DNA from 4 places in the Streptomyces sp. NPDC028907 genome. Region 3 is predicted to be linked to each of the others. Evidence: riboswitches for the same ligand, from Rfam matches in the RefSeq annotation. Region 3 holds a riboswitch; each other region holds the start of a gene.
What was found. Region 3 has a riboswitch for cyclic di-AMP ahead of ACZ4UU_RS21335 (transglycosylase SLT domain-containing protein). Riboswitches for the same ligand answer to the same signal wherever they lie in the genome.
Positions count from the first base shown of each region.

Region 1: another riboswitch for cyclic di-AMP. It lies ahead of ACZ4UU_RS34975 (C40 family peptidase); the one in region 3 lies ahead of ACZ4UU_RS21335 (transglycosylase SLT domain-containing protein).
Region 2: another riboswitch for cyclic di-AMP. It lies ahead of ACZ4UU_RS04880 (transglycosylase family protein); the one in region 3 lies ahead of ACZ4UU_RS21335 (transglycosylase SLT domain-containing protein).
Region 4: another riboswitch for cyclic di-AMP. It lies ahead of ACZ4UU_RS20350 (C40 family peptidase); the one in region 3 lies ahead of ACZ4UU_RS21335 (transglycosylase SLT domain-containing protein).

Region 1 is NZ_JBVHVE010000014.1:117,675-121,394, forward strand. Features, by position in the region: gene ACZ4UU_RS34965 (ATP-dependent Clp protease proteolytic subunit) at 1-286, shown strand, start outside; gene ACZ4UU_RS34970 (hypothetical protein) at 294-602, shown strand; cyclic di-AMP (ydaO/yuaA leader) riboswitch at 1,022-1,154, shown strand; gene ACZ4UU_RS34975 (C40 family peptidase) at 1,158-1,631, shown strand; gene ACZ4UU_RS34980 (LysE family translocator) at 1,688-2,302, opposite strand; gene ACZ4UU_RS34985 (LysR family transcriptional regulator) at 2,390-3,310, shown strand; gene ACZ4UU_RS34990 (ATP-binding protein) at 3,391-3,720, opposite strand, start outside.
Region 2 is NZ_JBVHVE010000002.1:105,459-109,178, reverse strand. Features, by position in the region: gene ACZ4UU_RS04890 (cytochrome P450 family protein) at 1-346, shown strand, start outside; gene ACZ4UU_RS04885 (LysM peptidoglycan-binding domain-containing protein) at 513-1,568, shown strand; cyclic di-AMP (ydaO/yuaA leader) riboswitch at 1,778-1,977, shown strand; gene ACZ4UU_RS04880 (transglycosylase family protein) at 1,982-2,665, shown strand; gene eno (phosphopyruvate hydratase) at 2,981-3,720, shown strand, end outside.
Region 3 is NZ_JBVHVE010000006.1:489,213-492,932, forward strand. Features, by position in the region: partial or broken gene ACZ4UU_RS21320 (peptide MFS transporter) at 1-336, shown strand, start outside; partial or broken gene ACZ4UU_RS21325 (hypothetical protein) at 578-830, shown strand; partial or broken gene ACZ4UU_RS21330 (CocE/NonD family hydrolase C-terminal non-catalytic domain-containing protein) at 952-1,342, shown strand; cyclic di-AMP (ydaO/yuaA leader) riboswitch at 1,614-1,798, shown strand; gene ACZ4UU_RS21335 (transglycosylase SLT domain-containing protein) at 1,804-2,544, shown strand; gene ACZ4UU_RS21340 (HAD family hydrolase) at 2,578-3,420, opposite strand.
Region 4 is NZ_JBVHVE010000006.1:287,959-291,678, reverse strand. Features, by position in the region: gene ACZ4UU_RS20355 (tellurite resistance/C4-dicarboxylate transporter family protein) at 1-513, opposite strand, end outside; gene ACZ4UU_RS20350 (C40 family peptidase) at 861-2,021, opposite strand; cyclic di-AMP (ydaO/yuaA leader) riboswitch at 2,030-2,187, opposite strand; gene pcrA (DNA helicase PcrA) at 2,491-3,720, shown strand, end outside.

The sequences.
Region 1 (3,720 bases), on a different contig from region 3:
GCGATTCGCGCTGCCGGGGGCCCGGGTGGTGATCCATCAGCCTGGACTGCCCGAGCCGGTCGAGGGCCAGGCCAGCGATCTGGCCATCCAGGCCGACGAACTGACGCGCATTCGGACCCGTCTGGAGGAGATGCTCGCGCTGCACACCGGACGCAGCCGCGAGCAGGTGAGCGAGGACATCGAGCGGGACAAGATCCTCAACGCGCAGGAGGCGCTGGAGTACGGGCTGGTGGACGCGATCATCCCCAGCCGCAGGGCCACCCTCGCGCCGCCCACGGGGCGGTGATCGGCCGGTGCTTCCACCCGAGCTGCCACCGCTGCCCGCGCTGACCCGCGCGGAGGGCGAGTTGATCGACCGTTACCTCGATGTCGTGGACCTGCTCGGCCGGATCAACCCGGGCCGGCACGGCGACACCTACAGCGGACTGCGCGCCGCCCAGGCGCTGGTGAGCAGGGCGACCGAGCTCCGAGACGCGCTGGCGCTGATGCATCGGCGGGGCGAGACGGAGCTGCACGCTCCCACGCTGGCGCGTGCGTTGCGCGTGCTGGACGGAGAGCGCCGCACGGCTCGTGTCAGGGTGCCGCCGCGCTCCGACAGTTGACGACGTGTACAGACTCGTTCCGGACGTCTCGGCCCACTGACGAGGCGTCCGGAAGGGAGCTGAAACGCGCCAAACGACGTACCCCCTTTCGGCGTATCCACGTGTCCATTTGCGCGCCCGCCAAGGTTGCACAACGGGCATGACCGCGAGGCGGAGTCCGACGTTCCGTCCCTGGTCCGGGGCTCGTTGGGCACCTGGACACCTCCTCGAACACGGGGGTGTCCACCCGAACGGGTGAGTGGTGAGTAACGCCACAAATCCCCGGTTCCGTTGGGATTTTCATTCAACCGTGCGTCAAGATCCCTGTCTGACGACAAGCCCCCGCCGCAGCGGCGGGGCGGTCCGGGCGGACGCCGAGTCCTGCCGCCGCCCGGATGACCGGTCGACAGGAGTGGATCGGCAGGAGTGGAGGACCCGAGCAAGACGGGTCGCCGGAGCGGACGTTCGTTCGATCCGAGCAGCCCTTGGGGTGAAGCCGCGGCAACGCGGCCGGGCAACTTCGCCAGCCCGAATCCGACAGGTCATCCTTCACAGGCGGCTGACGAAGGGTTGCGCATGACTGCGCTCAATCGTGTCCCGTCGCTCATGGCCCGGGCCGGAACGGCCTCGGCTCTCACCATCGCCGCAGTGGGCGGCTCGATAGTGGCACCCGGCTTCGCCCCCGAGGCCGAAGCGGCCACGCCGGCGACGAAGGCACTCCAGGTCGCGGCCTCCAAGAAGGGCTCCCCGTACAAGTGGGGCGCCACCGGGCCGAACCGATTCGACTGCTCCGGGCTGACGCTGTACTCGTTCAAGAAGGCGGGCAAGAAACTGCCCCGTACGGCGGCCCAGCAGTACAACAAGACCCGCCACATCTCCGCCAAGAACCGCAAGGCCGGAGACCTGGTGTTCTTCCACTCGGGGTCGTACGTCTACCACGTCGGCATCTATGCCGGGAAGGGAAGGATCTGGCACTCCCCGAAGAGCGGGGACGTGGTGAAGCTGCAGAAGATCTGGACCAGGAGCGTCTGGTACGGCCGGGTCAAGTGACCTTCCCGGAGGCGGTGACGGCGACCTGATACGCCGTCACCGCCCTCGGGGCCACCTCAGAGGGCCAGCAGCGGCCCGGCGAGCAGTGCCCCGCCGAAGACCGTCAGCGCGGCGCCGGTGACGGTCGTGACGGCCCGGGCGGCCCGCGGGCGGCGCAGCCATCTGCCGAGCCGGTCCACGAGCAGCGCGACCACCTGGAACCAGACCAGGGCGATCGCGAGCACGATGAGCGCGAGCAGCAGGGTCCGGGGCAGTGCCGGAGCGCCCGCGGGCACGAACTGGGGCAGCACGCTGAGGAAGGTCAGGGAGGCCTTCGGATTCAGGGCGTTGGTCACGAAGCCCTGCCGCAGGGGTCGCGCGGTGGAGTCCTGGCGCTCCTCCATGACTTCGGCGCGCCGTTGCCTCAGCGTCTGGACGCCGAGATACAACACATAGACACCGCCGACCACCTGAAGCGCACGGAACAGCGCAGGCATGGCGGCCAGCACCGCGGCGACCCCCACCACCGCCAGCGTCACATGCACCAGCAGCCCGGCCCCGATCCCGAGCGCGCAGGCGATGCCGGCCCGGCGGGAGACGAGGGCGTTGCGAACGACGACGGTGAAGTCGGCCCCGGGCATGGCGACCAGGCCGGCGGAGACCCCGGTGAAGGCGATGAGCTGAGCATCCATGCGCCCAGCGTGCCTGGCAGGAGCCTTCAACAGGTATTTCGAATATCCTAGGGAACCCTAAAACACTACTTAACCCCAGGGGCTGTCATGTACGACCCGACCCGTCTCGCCGCGCTGGTGGCGGTCGCCGAGGCGGGTTCGATCACCCGGGCCGCCGAGCGGCTCGGCTACACCACGCCCGCGCTCTCGCAGCAGCTGGCCAAGCTGGAGCGCGAGGCGGGCACCGCTCTTCTGGTACGGCATCACCGCGGGGCACGGCTGACGGGTGCGGGCGAACTGCTGGTGACCCGTGCGCGGCGGGTGCTCGACGAGCTGGAGCGGGCGCGGCACGAACTGGCCCGGCTGACCGGCCTGACCGGTGGCACGCTCCGGCTGGGCACCTTCCAGACCGCGGGCATCCATCTGCTGCCACCGGCTCTCAGCGCGTTTCGCCGGGCCCATCCGGACGTGGAGCTGACGGTCGCCGACTACGAACCGTCGGCCGGTGTCGCGGCGGTGGCGGCGGGCGAGGTCGACCTGGCGCTGACGCACGCCTACGAGCCGGGTGAGCCGACCCCGCTGCCCGCCTCGGTCGGCGTCGAGCCGATCCTCGTGGAGGAACTGGTCCTGGTGTCAGCCCCGGGCCACGCCCTCACCACCGGCGCCACACGGCTACCGCTGACCGACCTCGCCGGCCAGCCCATGATCAGCATGGCCCCGGACGCTCCGGCCCGCCGGGGTGTCGAGGCTGCCCTGACCAGAGCGGGGGCCACGCCTTCGGTTCTCGTCCCGACGCCGGGATACCTACTGGTGTGCGCGCTGGCCAGCGCGGGGCTCGGGGTGGCGGTCGTACCGGAGATGGTGGCGCGGACGTCGGCCACTCCGGTGGGCGTGCGCGCGCTGGAAGGGGGGCAGTTGCGCCGTACGATCTCGGTCGCGTATCGCGGAGAGGAGACGGCACCCGCGGCCGACGCTTTCCGCGCGGTGTTGCGGGGCACTTTCAACCGAGCCCAGCAGTCCCCACCCTAGGCCGCGGGGCTGTATCGATATGCGGCTCCGCCGCGTGGGCGCGACCAGCCGCAGCGGACCCGCAGACAACACACAACCCATCACGGCTCAGGCGCCGCAGGCACCGGCACAGCCCACGGCAGTTCGATGGAAACCGTCTTCCCACCCTCCCGCGTCGGCCGCACTCTGAGCTTGCCGCCGCACTCAGCGGTCAGCCAGCGGATGATGACCATCCCGCGGCCGTTGTCCTGCTGGACAGCGGCCGGCAGCCGCTTGGGGAAGCGGGGGTGGCTGTCGGTGACGCCGATGCGCAGGTGTTCGTCACGGTCGAGCGCGAGGTCCACCGTGAAGGTGGGTGACTGGCCGAGGGTGTGCTGTACGGCGTTGGTGGTGAGTTCGGAGACGATCAGACGGATGGTGTCGGCCACCTC
Region 2 (3,720 bases), on a different contig from region 3:
GCGCTTCGCCACGGAGCCGCTCACCCTGGGCGGCCGGCACATCGCGCCCGGCGATCCCGTCCTCGTCGTCCTGGCCGCCGCCGACCGGGACCCGGACCGCTTCGCCGACCCCGACGTCCTCGACCTCGCCCGCCGCGACAACCAGCATCTCGGCTACGGCCACGGCATCCACTACTGCCTCGGCGCCCCGCTCGCCCGCCTGGAGGGCCAGACCGCCCTCGGCACGCTCCTCACCCGCGTCCCGGACCTCCGACTCGCCGTGGATCCGGGCGAGTTGAGATGGCGCGGCGGACTCATCATGCGCGGACTGCGCACCCTTCCGGTGGAGTTCACCCCGGTTGGGTGAGTGCGTCCCCTCGGCAAACATGACACGCGCTCTTGTCTGTGATCTTCACGTGATCTGCGCGGCATTAACTTGTGACAAGTGATCGTCTGCCGCTACGTTCACGCATCAACGTCGGCGTCCAGGTTTCACGCGCCGCGGTCACCGCTGTCTCGCGAAAGGTCCCCGCATGCTCTCCGGGAACGGTCGTCACCGTCGCCCTCGTCAGGCCCCGGCCATCCTCGTCGCGGCCGGAGTGACCGGGTCCGCCATCGCCATCCCGATGCTCGGCGCCGCGAGTGCCAGCGCCGCCGACGGCACCGTGTGGGACAAGGTGGCCGAATGCAGGAGCGGGGGATCCTGGAGCGCCGCCGACGAGAGCGCCGGCCGCTACGGCGGACTGCAACTGACCCAGGAGGACTGGGAGAGGTACGGCGGCCTCGACTACGCCCCCAGCCCCGACCTGGCTAGCCGCTCCCAGCAGATAGCCGTGGCCCAGGACCTTCTCGCGGCCCGGGGGACCAGCCCCTGGGGCACCTGCGCGGTGGTCAACGGACTCACCAAGGAATCCGGGGCCCTCGACCTCGACACCGGAGTGGAGGAGGACTCCCCCTCCGAGGTGTCCGGCTCATCCGGCTTGCTCGACTCGCTCAACTCATCCGATTCGTCCAGCTCGTCGAATTCGTCCGAGTCGTCCGGTGGGTCGAACTCGTCCGAGGCGTCGAACCAGAGCGACGACCCGTCCGGCACCCCGAGTGAATCCTCGGATGCTTCGTCCGGGCCCTCGCGGGATTCCTCCCCTTCTTCTTCCTCATCCCCTTCAGCGCCTGCGGCGGATGATTCCGCTAAGTCCGAAACGTCCCCCAGCGTAAAGGCCTCACAGTCGCCCGACCGCTCCCCGGTGGAGGCGATCGGTGGGGACAATCAGGACGATGTGGTGCAGGACGTCGGTTCCTGGAGCCTCGTCGACACCGGGGCGATCGACGCCGAGACGGCCGGCTCCGGGCGGCACCGCGGTCCCAGTGCCGACGAGGGCGAGGCCGACGGCGGTGCCGCCGAGTCCGCCAAGTCCTCCGGGCGCCACGCCTCGTACAGCGTCCGCGCCGGCGACACTCTCGCCTCCATCGCCGACTCCCTTGACCTCGACGGCGGGTGGCGCGCTCTGTACGCGGCGAACAAGGACGCCATCGGCCCTGACGCGAACCACATCTTCGCCGGTCAGACCCTGGACGTCCCTGGCGAATAACGGCTGAACAGGGCGAAATGCAGCGCCAGTTCGCGTCACTATTCGCACCTGAATGTCCGTTTTGAATGCAGTGAGAGATAGATCTCAGAAGCCCTGATCGTCTTTGTAATTCCCGGAATCGCGTGTCTACGGTCATGACCGCTCGCCACCAGTGCGAGCCCCGACAGCCGTCACGCCGAATCCTGCCGGCGGCCGTCCGGGAACAGTCGTCGCGTCAAGCGCCGTAGGCAGGAGCGGGGGACCCAAGGTTTGCGCCGGGTCCGGCAGTTGAGGCCCTTCGGGGCCGCACGGCCGGAGCCGGCTTGGGGTGAAGTCGCGCAGCAGCAGCCGAGAGGCGAGCGTGCGCGGCCGGGCAACTCAACCGGCCCGAACCCGACAGCTCACCTCGTAGGCGTCGGTGAGGGGATCTCTCCATGCTGTTTTCCAGCAAGGGCAAGCACCGTCGTCCGTCCAAGGCCGCTCGCGCCATAGCCGTCGTCGGCGTCACCGGTGCCGCCGCCGTCGCCGCCCCGCTGATGGCGGCCGGCAGCGCCTCCGCCGCCACCGCCTCCGAGTGGGACGCCGTCGCCCAGTGCGAGTCCGGCGGCAACTGGTCGATCAACACCGGCAACGGCTACTACGGCGGCCTTCAGTTCTCCGCCTCCACCTGGGCCGCGTACGGCGGCACGGCATACGCCTCCACCGCCGACCAGGCCAGCAAGGCCCAGCAGATCGAGATCGCCGAGAAGGTCCTCGCGAGTCAGGGCAAGGGTGCCTGGCCGCACTGCGGCACCGGCCTGTCGAGCGCCCCTTACAACGGCTCCGGCGCCTCGCAGAGCACCGAGACCGCCCCCCGCGCCACCGAGGAGCAGCCGGCCTCCCGCTCCGCCGAGCGCCCGGCCGCCGAGAAGAAGTCGACCAAGACCGTCACCACCCCGACCGGCAAGAAGGTCAAGAAGGGCGACGGCGAGTACAAGGTCGTCAAGGGCGACACCCTCAGCTCGATCGCCGAGGCGAAGAAGGTCAAGGGCGGCTGGGAGAAGCTGTTCAAGCTGAACAAGGACATCGTCGAGGACGCCGACCTGATCTACCCGGGTCAGCAGCTGCACCTGAAGTAATACAGGGGGACAGCTGAACCACACCGCCCTCACATCCGTGGACCTCGGAGTGAAGGTCTCGTGAGGGTCACCCCCGTCCCCGCGAACTCCCCGCCTCGGTGCGTCTTCCCCCGTACGCACCGGGGCGGGGTTTCTTGTGCCGGACCGTGTGCGTCGGCCCCTTTTGTGCCGAAGTCTTTGTTCCGTTCGGAAACAATTTACTCTCGGTTCTGTCCCACGGGGCGGTCGACCGCTGGCCGAACGCCCGGAGCCGGTTAGGCTCGTCTCGCAGTACCCACCGCGGACTGCGTACCCGCGTCACATCCCAAGAAGGAGATGCTCGTGCCGTCCATCGACGTCGTCGTAGCCCGGGAAATCCTCGACTCGCGAGGCAACCCCACCGTCGAGGTCGAGGTCGGCCTCGACGACGGCAGCACGGGTCGTGCCGCCGTTCCGTCCGGCGCCTCCACCGGCGCCTTCGAGGCCATCGAGCTCCGCGACGGCGACCAGAACCGCTACCTCGGCAAGGGTGTCGAGAAGGCCGTCCTCGCCGTCATCGAGCAGATCGGCCCGGAGCTCGTCGGCTACGACGCCACCGAGCAGCGCCTGATCGACCAGGCCATGTTCGACCTGGACGCCACCGACAACAAGGCATCCCTCGGCGCCAACGCCATCCTCGGCGTCTCCCTCGCCGTCGCCCACGCCGCGTCCGAGGCGTCCGACCTCCCCCTCTTCCGCTACCTGGGCGGCCCGAACGCGCACCTGCTGCCGGTGCCGATGATGAACATCCTGAACGGCGGCTCGCACGCCGACTCCAACGTGGACATCCAGGAGTTCATGATCGCCCCGATCGGCGCGGAGTCCTTCTCCGAGGCCCTGCGCTGGGGCGCCGAGGTCTACCACACCCTCAAGAAGGTGCTGAAGACCAAGGGCCTGTCCACCGGCCTCGGCGACGAGGGCGGCTTCGCCCCGAACCTGGAGTCCAACCGCGCCGCCCTCGACCTCATCGTCGAGGCCATCAAGCAGGCTGGTTACGTCCCCGGCGAGCAGATCGCGCTGGCGCTCGACGTCGCCGC
Region 3 (3,720 bases):
GGCCCAGAGCTTTCTCAAGCTCTCCGGTCTGGAGGTCTGGGGACTCTTCTCGTTCCTCGGCATGCAGGCCATCCTCGTCCCGCACTGCGCCGCCACCCTCGCCCCCGGCGGTATGGGCATGTCGGCCGGCTCCGCCGCCTCCGCCGCCTCCGCCGCCTCCAGCACGCTCGTCCATCTGGTGTCCGTTGCGGGCGGCTGGCTCTGCTCAGCGCGAGCACGGAACTCCTCAAGCCGAACGTCGCCACCATGGTCGGCTTCTCGGCCGCCGCGATCGACATGATGTTCGGCCTGGCCCGGTACGTCCTCGGGCGGGGCCACCTGGCCGGCCGGAAGCACGTCTGGTTCCCCTCCCTCGCCATGGCCAAGGGCACCCAGGCCCAGACGGTCAAGTTCTACGACGACGTCCCCAAGCCCACCTACTTCGGCGTCAACGGTCCCGTCGCGGTGGTCGCGGGCCTCGCCGTGATGGCCGCGACCCGCTGGCTGAGCCGCACGATGCACCCGGTGGACTGACCCGCCACAAAGCATTCGCCGCACTCGACGCATCCGACGCACTGACCCGACAGGGATCCCGCCCATACACATCCGTACGTCCTTCCCCCACGAGACGACCCATCACGACCTCCGCAACCCGCTCCGGGACGGGACCCTGCTGTACGCGCGCGTGACGCCCGCTGACGAACGAGCCCGTACCGGCGCTCCTCGAATACCTGCTGTACCGCCTGACCGACCGGCTCAAGGCGATCGTCATGGTTTGCTCGACGGACGATCGCTATGACAACGACGTGCACTGCACGGGAGGTTCCATCCTCACCGGTCGACATGCCGCCTGACCGTCGACCATGTGCGCCTTCGTCGCCCGTCCGAGGACACCGGCGTCATGTCCGAGCCCCTGCCGCGCTCCGCGTCAGCGACTCCCACCCCGTCGAAGTGGGCGAGTAGACCTGAGCGTTGAGGCGGGCGAGGGTACAGCTGAGGTTGACGTCGGACATACCGCGCGAGCAAGTCGTCGCCCGGCTCTGCGACCTGGCACCGGACGGCTCCTCGCCCCTGGTCACGCGGGGCGCTGAACCTGACTGCACGTCATGGCCGGGACGGCGTGGCGCCGCGCGAGCCGGGCGCAACCGAGGCCGTACCCCTTGAGCTGCCCGCACCCACTCGGACCGGGTCGATCCGGGTGCACCGCCCGGAGCTCGGCTGGGAGGCGACGGTGCGGATGCTCTCCGAGATCAGCTGCGATCGGCATGACCTCATCGCCTCCAACGAGGTGATCTACACAGAGGGCGAAGAAGTACTTTTCCGTCGGACACGGGAAAAACGGACTCCACGAATGGCCAGTTAAAGGCGAGTTGGAGCCATTGCCCGATTTGCCACTCTTGTGGATGCCAGTGAGTTGAGTCACGCACACCCGGCCACACACCCCGTCCGACGCACCTTCGTCTCCCCTTGTTCCACACACAAGTTGAGGCTTGGCAACCGCAAAGGATCAAGCACCCCATACGCACCAGACCATGGTCAACCGGCACGTCAGGCGGCCCCGGCACTTGTTTCGGACATGTGCTCTCGCATACGTTCCCGCTCGTCGGGCGGACGCCGAATCCTGCCGCCGCCCGTGTCATCCATCCCCGGAACTCACACACGCACGGCAGGAGCGGGGGACCCAGGTAAGTCGCCGGACCGGACGCCTTGATGGCGCACCGGCCCGGCTCGGGGTGAAGTCGCGCCACCGCTCAGCGGCGCGGCCGGGCATCTCCCGCCCGAACCCGACAGCTCACCTCGCAGGCGCCGGAGAGGAACAGCGCCATGCCCCGAGGCAAGCACCGCCGCCCCCGCACCAACCCGCTCACTCGTCGCGTCGCCATCGCAGGCACCGGCACCGCAGCCCTCGCGCTCCCGCTCCTGAGCGCGACCACCGCGAGCGCCGCCCAGCCGGCCCAGACCCCCACCGCCGCGCAGGCCAATACCCTTACGTACACCACCAAAAAGGGCGATTCGCTCTACGGCATCGCGGACCGGTACGACGCCCAGGGTGGCTGGAAGCAGCTCTACAAGGACAACCGCAAGGCCATCGGCGACAACCCCCGGCTGATCCACCCGGGCGTCGACCTGGAGGTCCGGGCGACGAAGAAGGCCGGCACCGCGAGCGCAACCGCCGACAAGGCCGCCGCACCCGCCAAGAAGTCCGCCGTCGCCCAGGCCACGCAGTCCTCGGTGAAGACATACCCGGACAACCTCGACGGCTGGATCCGCAACGCTCTGGACATCATGGGACAGAACGGGATTCCCGGATCTTACGAGGGCATCCACCGCAACATCATGCGCGAGTCGTCCGGCAACCCCCAGGCCATCAACAACTGGGACTCCAACGCGGCCGCGGGCACCCCGTCCAAGGGCCTCCTCCAGGTCATCGACCCGACCTTCGCGGCCTACCACGTGCCGGGCACCGTCTACGACCCCTTCAACCCGGTCGCGAACATCGCGGCCGCGTGCAACTACGCGGCCGCCCGGTACGGCTCGATCGACAATGTGAACGGCCCTTACTAGCCCTGAAGCAGGATCGAGTGGGCTAATTCACCCTTACTGGGCTGAATCGGTCAGGGCGCCCGCGCTGACGCCCGCGAACAACCTCTCGAGGACGACGGCGATGCCGTCGTCCTCGTTCGAGAGGGTGATCTCGTCGGCGACCGCCTTGAGTTCGGGGTGGGCGTTGGCCATCGCCACCCCGCGGGCGGCCCAGTCGAACATGGGGATGTCATTGGGCATGTCCCCGAAGGCGATGGTCTCGTGCGCGCCGAGGCCGAGATGCTCGGCGGCGAGCGCGAGACCGGTCGCCTTGGTGATGCCGCATGGCTGGAGTTCGACGGTCCCGGGCCCGGACATGGTGACCGTCGCGAGAGAGCCCACGACCGCCCGCGCCGTCGCCGCCAACTCGTCGTCGGACAGGGTGGGATGGCGCAGCAACACCTTGCTGATCGGCTCGCACCACAGGTCGTCCCGGTGCTGGACACGGACAGCGGGCAGGGTGGGGTGCGGCATCAGGTACCCGGGTTCGATGAGCGTGAGCCCGTCGACGCCGTCCTGGTCGACGGCCGCGTACACCTCCCCGACCTCGGCCTCGATCTTGCCGAGCGCGGTCTCCGCCAACTCCCGGTCCAGGGTGATCGACCACAAGAGACGGTCCGCGCCGGCGTCGTACAACTGCGCGCCCTGTCCGCACACCGCGAGCCCCCTGCTGCCCAGGACGTCGAGGAGCGGCCGCACTCTGGGCGCCGGCCGCCCCGTCACGACGAGGTGCTGAGCACCGGCCGCCGCGACCTGCGCGAGCGCGTCGAGGGAACGGTCGGAGAGCGTGTCGTCGCCTCGGAGCAGCGTCCCGTCCAGGTCAGTGGCGATGAGTGAATATGCGATGGGTGGGGCCATGATCAGAGAATACGGACAGGAAGCCCCATCGACTCGACGTGAACCGGACGGCTGCTGTGTTCACATGTGTTGACACCTGTTCCGGTTCGGATTCTGTTTCCGTGTGCACAACTTCCTTCCGCTTGTTGCGATTTCACCCCCACGTGGTCCCTCGACCCGCACCATCGCCTACGCGGGAGGGGGCCTGAGCCTCGACCGTGCGCCGCGACCTGGTGATTCGCCGGCCCCGGCGACGCGAGTTCCGTACTGCCCAAGACCGGCACCTCACCCGTAACGTGTGGCCCGACCACATGGCACGGA
Region 4 (3,720 bases), 200 kb from region 3:
CCAGAACAGTACGAGGGCCGCGTGGGCGAGCCACGCCGAGGCCTCGGTCACGGCGAGCGTCGCGCCCAGGACGGCGAGGCCCTCGGTGGCCACGCAGCCCAGGAACACGGCGCCGGGCATGCCGCGGTGCCAGTGGCGTACGACGGCGACGAGGAGGCCCGGCCAGAGGATGGCCGCGAGGGCCAGGAGGGCCTTGGCGAGGGTCTGCCAGCCGAGGACGCTGAAGCGGGTGCCAAGGACGGTCGTCGCGGCGATGGCTGTCAGGGCGGCCGGGGTGGCTGCCTCCTTCACCCATCTGTTGCGGTCCCACAGGAGGCGTGCGGTGAAGTCGCCGGCGAGGGCGAGCCAGGTTGCGGAGGCCAGGGCGAGGGCGATGCGGGAGAGGGTTTCGTAGCCGGTCTGGTGCAGGGTCACCGACAGGATGCCGGTTGCCATGACTGCGGCGCCGGCTGTGGGGGGACGTTGCGACCACCAGGTGCGGAGGGGGGATGCGGAGGTGGTGGTGGCGGGCATGGGTCGATGCTAGGAGGGGGGTGGGGGCCGGGGGGTGGGGCACGCCGCGCCTCCGGCGGTTTGGCCGGGGATGCCTGCGGGTGCCTCCGGCGGTTGGGCGGGGATGCCTGCGGGGATGCCTCCGGCGGTTGGGCGGGATGCCTGCGGCGGCCCGCTGGGGTTTGGTGGGGGTTCGCGTAGCGCGGTTCGGTGCGTTGGGGGGCGGGGCCGCGCCGGGGGGGTCCGTCCTCGGTCGGGCGGCTCGGTCGCTTCTAGAAGTGCCCTGCGTTGACGTCCGCCGCTGCGGGCGGACACCCCCCGACGCGGCCCCTTGCCGCCGTGCGCGGCCGCGGCGTCGTGCGGGCTTCTTACGCCGGGCGTACGACGCTGTGGATCGATGACTCTCCGTCGTAGTAGATCGACTCCTCGCGGACGTACGCGCCGGGCTTGGGGGCGTGGATCATCATGCCGTTGCCGATGTAGATGCCCACGTGGGTGACGTCGTCGTAGAAGAAGACCAGGTCACCGGGCTGGGCGTTGGAGAGGGGGACCGTGGTGCCGGCGTTGACCTGGTCGTAGGTGACGCGGGGAATGTCGACGCCGGCGGCCTTCCAGGCGCCCTGGGTGAGGCCGGAGCAGTCGTAGGAGTCGGGGCCGGTGGCGCCCCAGACGTACGGCTTGCCTATCTGGGAGCGGGCGAAGGCCAGGGCTTTTTCGGCCTTGGTGGCGTATGAGGAGTCCGAGGCGGAGTCCGAGGAGGACGAGTCGGACGGGGACTCGGTGTTCTCCTGCTGTGCCGCCTCTTGGCGTTGGCGTTCGGCTTCTGCCTGCCGGCGGGCCAGTTCCTCTGCCTTGCGGGCCGCCTCTTCCTGCTTGCGCTTCTCGATCGCGGCGAGGCGGGCCTTTTCCTCGGCCGTCAGCTTCGAGAGAAGTTCGCGGGCGTCGGCGAGCTTCGTCTGGACGGTGGTCTTGGCGGCCTGGAGGTCGTTCTGCGACTCCGTGAGCGTTTCGAGGCTCCGAGTGGCCTCTTGGCGCTTCTGCATCGTCGCGGACTGCTGGGTGAAGTATTCGTCGACCGCCTCTTTTTGACGTCCCGTCATGCGGTCCATCAGCTGGGACTGGTCGAAGTAGTCCTGCGGGGTGTCCGCGAGGAGGAAGGTGGCCGTGTCGGGAGCGGCCGCTCCGGTGCGGTACTGGGCGGCGGCGTTGCGGCCGAGTTCCTCGCGGGCGTCGTTGAGGGTCTGGGTGCGCTTGGCGACGTCGTCGAGGAGGGTGTCGACGCGCTTGCGCTGCTTCGCGGTCTTCTCCTTGGCCGCGTTGTACTTCTCGGTCGCCGACTCCGCCTGGCGGTAGAGGTCGTCGACCTTCTTCTCGACCTCTTCGAGGCTCGGCTTGTCGTCCGTGGACGGGTTCGCGTTGGCCGTCTGGGACAGCAGGGCCACGGAGGTGAGGGCCGCCGTGGCGAGGGCGGGGGGCCGTATGCCTGCTACGCGCGTGCCTGCGGGACGCGACTTGCGGTGCGACGCCAAGGGAGGCGACTCCTTCCGTGCTCCGCCTACCGAGTTAGCTGTCGGGTTCGGGCGGGTGGTTCGGAAGGGTTGCCCTACGGCTCGGAAGTCCGGCCGATTCACCCCAAGTTCGGTGGGTCCCCGGCTCCGGGCCCATGGGGCTTACCGGACTCGGCGGAGGCCGCGCGGCCCGGCGACGTTCGCCGGTGGGGGTCGTACGGCCTGCCCGGCACGGTAGCCAACTCGTGTGGCCCCTGTGAAGGTTGATGTTCGATATGCCCGATACATTTTCGTGACCTTGGGGAGGTGTATCGCGGACGGAGGTTGGTTTGGTGGTGTTTGGTGGAGGATGGGGTGATTGGCGGAATGGTTGCTGAGGGTGACGGTCGAATGCTGGAGGGTGAGGGGTGATGGGGGAGGCGGGATTGGGGTGGCGAGGTTCTCGGGGTGGCAGCGGGCTGTCAGTGGGGCGCCCTAGACTCGGAGAGCGATGAGCAGCCTCTTTGACGACAGCTTCCTGGCGGACCTCCAGGCCCCGCGGGCCCACGAGGAGCACCCGCCGCCGCCCGAGGACGATCACGCTCCGGAACCGGTTCCGGACGATCTGTTCGGCGGGAAGTTCGACGTGCCGCCGGACCGGGACTCCTACTACCGCGACGGCGCCCCGCGCCCGGCCCTCGACGCGGCCGCGCTGCTGGAGGGGCTGAACGAGAACCAGCGGGCGGCCGTCGTCCACTCCGGCAGCCCGCTGCTCATCGTGGCCGGCGCCGGATCCGGCAAGACGCGTGTGCTCACCCATCGCATCGCCCACCTGCTGGCCGAGCGGAATGTGCATCCGGGGCAGATCCTCGCGATCACCTTCACCAACAAGGCCGCGGGCGAGATGAAGGAGCGCGTCGAGCAGCTCGTGGGGCCGCGGGCGAACGCGATGTGGGTGATGACCTTCCACAGCTCGTGCGTGCGCATCCTGCGCAGGGAGAGCAAGAGGCTCGGGTTCACCTCGTCGTTCTCGATCTATGACGCTGCCGACAGCAAGCGGCTGATGGCGCTCGTCTGCCGGGATCTGGATCTTGATCCGAAGAGGTTTCCGCCCAAGTCCTTCAGCGCCAAGATCAGCAATCTGAAGAACGAGCTGATCGACGAGGAGGACTTCGCCGCGCAGGCCACGGACGGTTTCGAGAAGACGCTCGCGCAGGCGTACGCCCTGTACCAGTCGCGGTTGCGGGAGGCCAACGCCCTCGACTTCGACGACCTGATCATGACGACGGTCAATCTGCTGCGGGCCTTCCCGGACGTCGCCGAGCACTACCGCCGGCGTTTTCGCCATGTGCTGGTGGACGAGTACCAGGACACCAACCACGCGCAGTACGCCCTGGTGCGCGAGCTCGTCGGGACCAGTGAGCACCCCGTCGACGTGCCGCCCAGCGAGTTCGACGTCCCGCCCGCCGAGCTGTGTGTCGTGGGTGACGCCGACCAGTCGATCTACGCCTTCCGGGGCGCGACGATCCGCAACATCCTCCAGTTCGAGGAGGACTACCCGGACGCGACGACCATCCTGCTGGAGCAGAACTACCGCTCCAGCCAGACGATCCTGAGCGCCGCCAACGCCGTCATCGAGCGCAACGAGTCCCGCAGGCCCAAGAACCTGTGGACCAACGCGGGGGCGGGCGCGCGCATCACCGGCTATGTCGCGGACACCGAGCACGACGAGGCGCAGTTC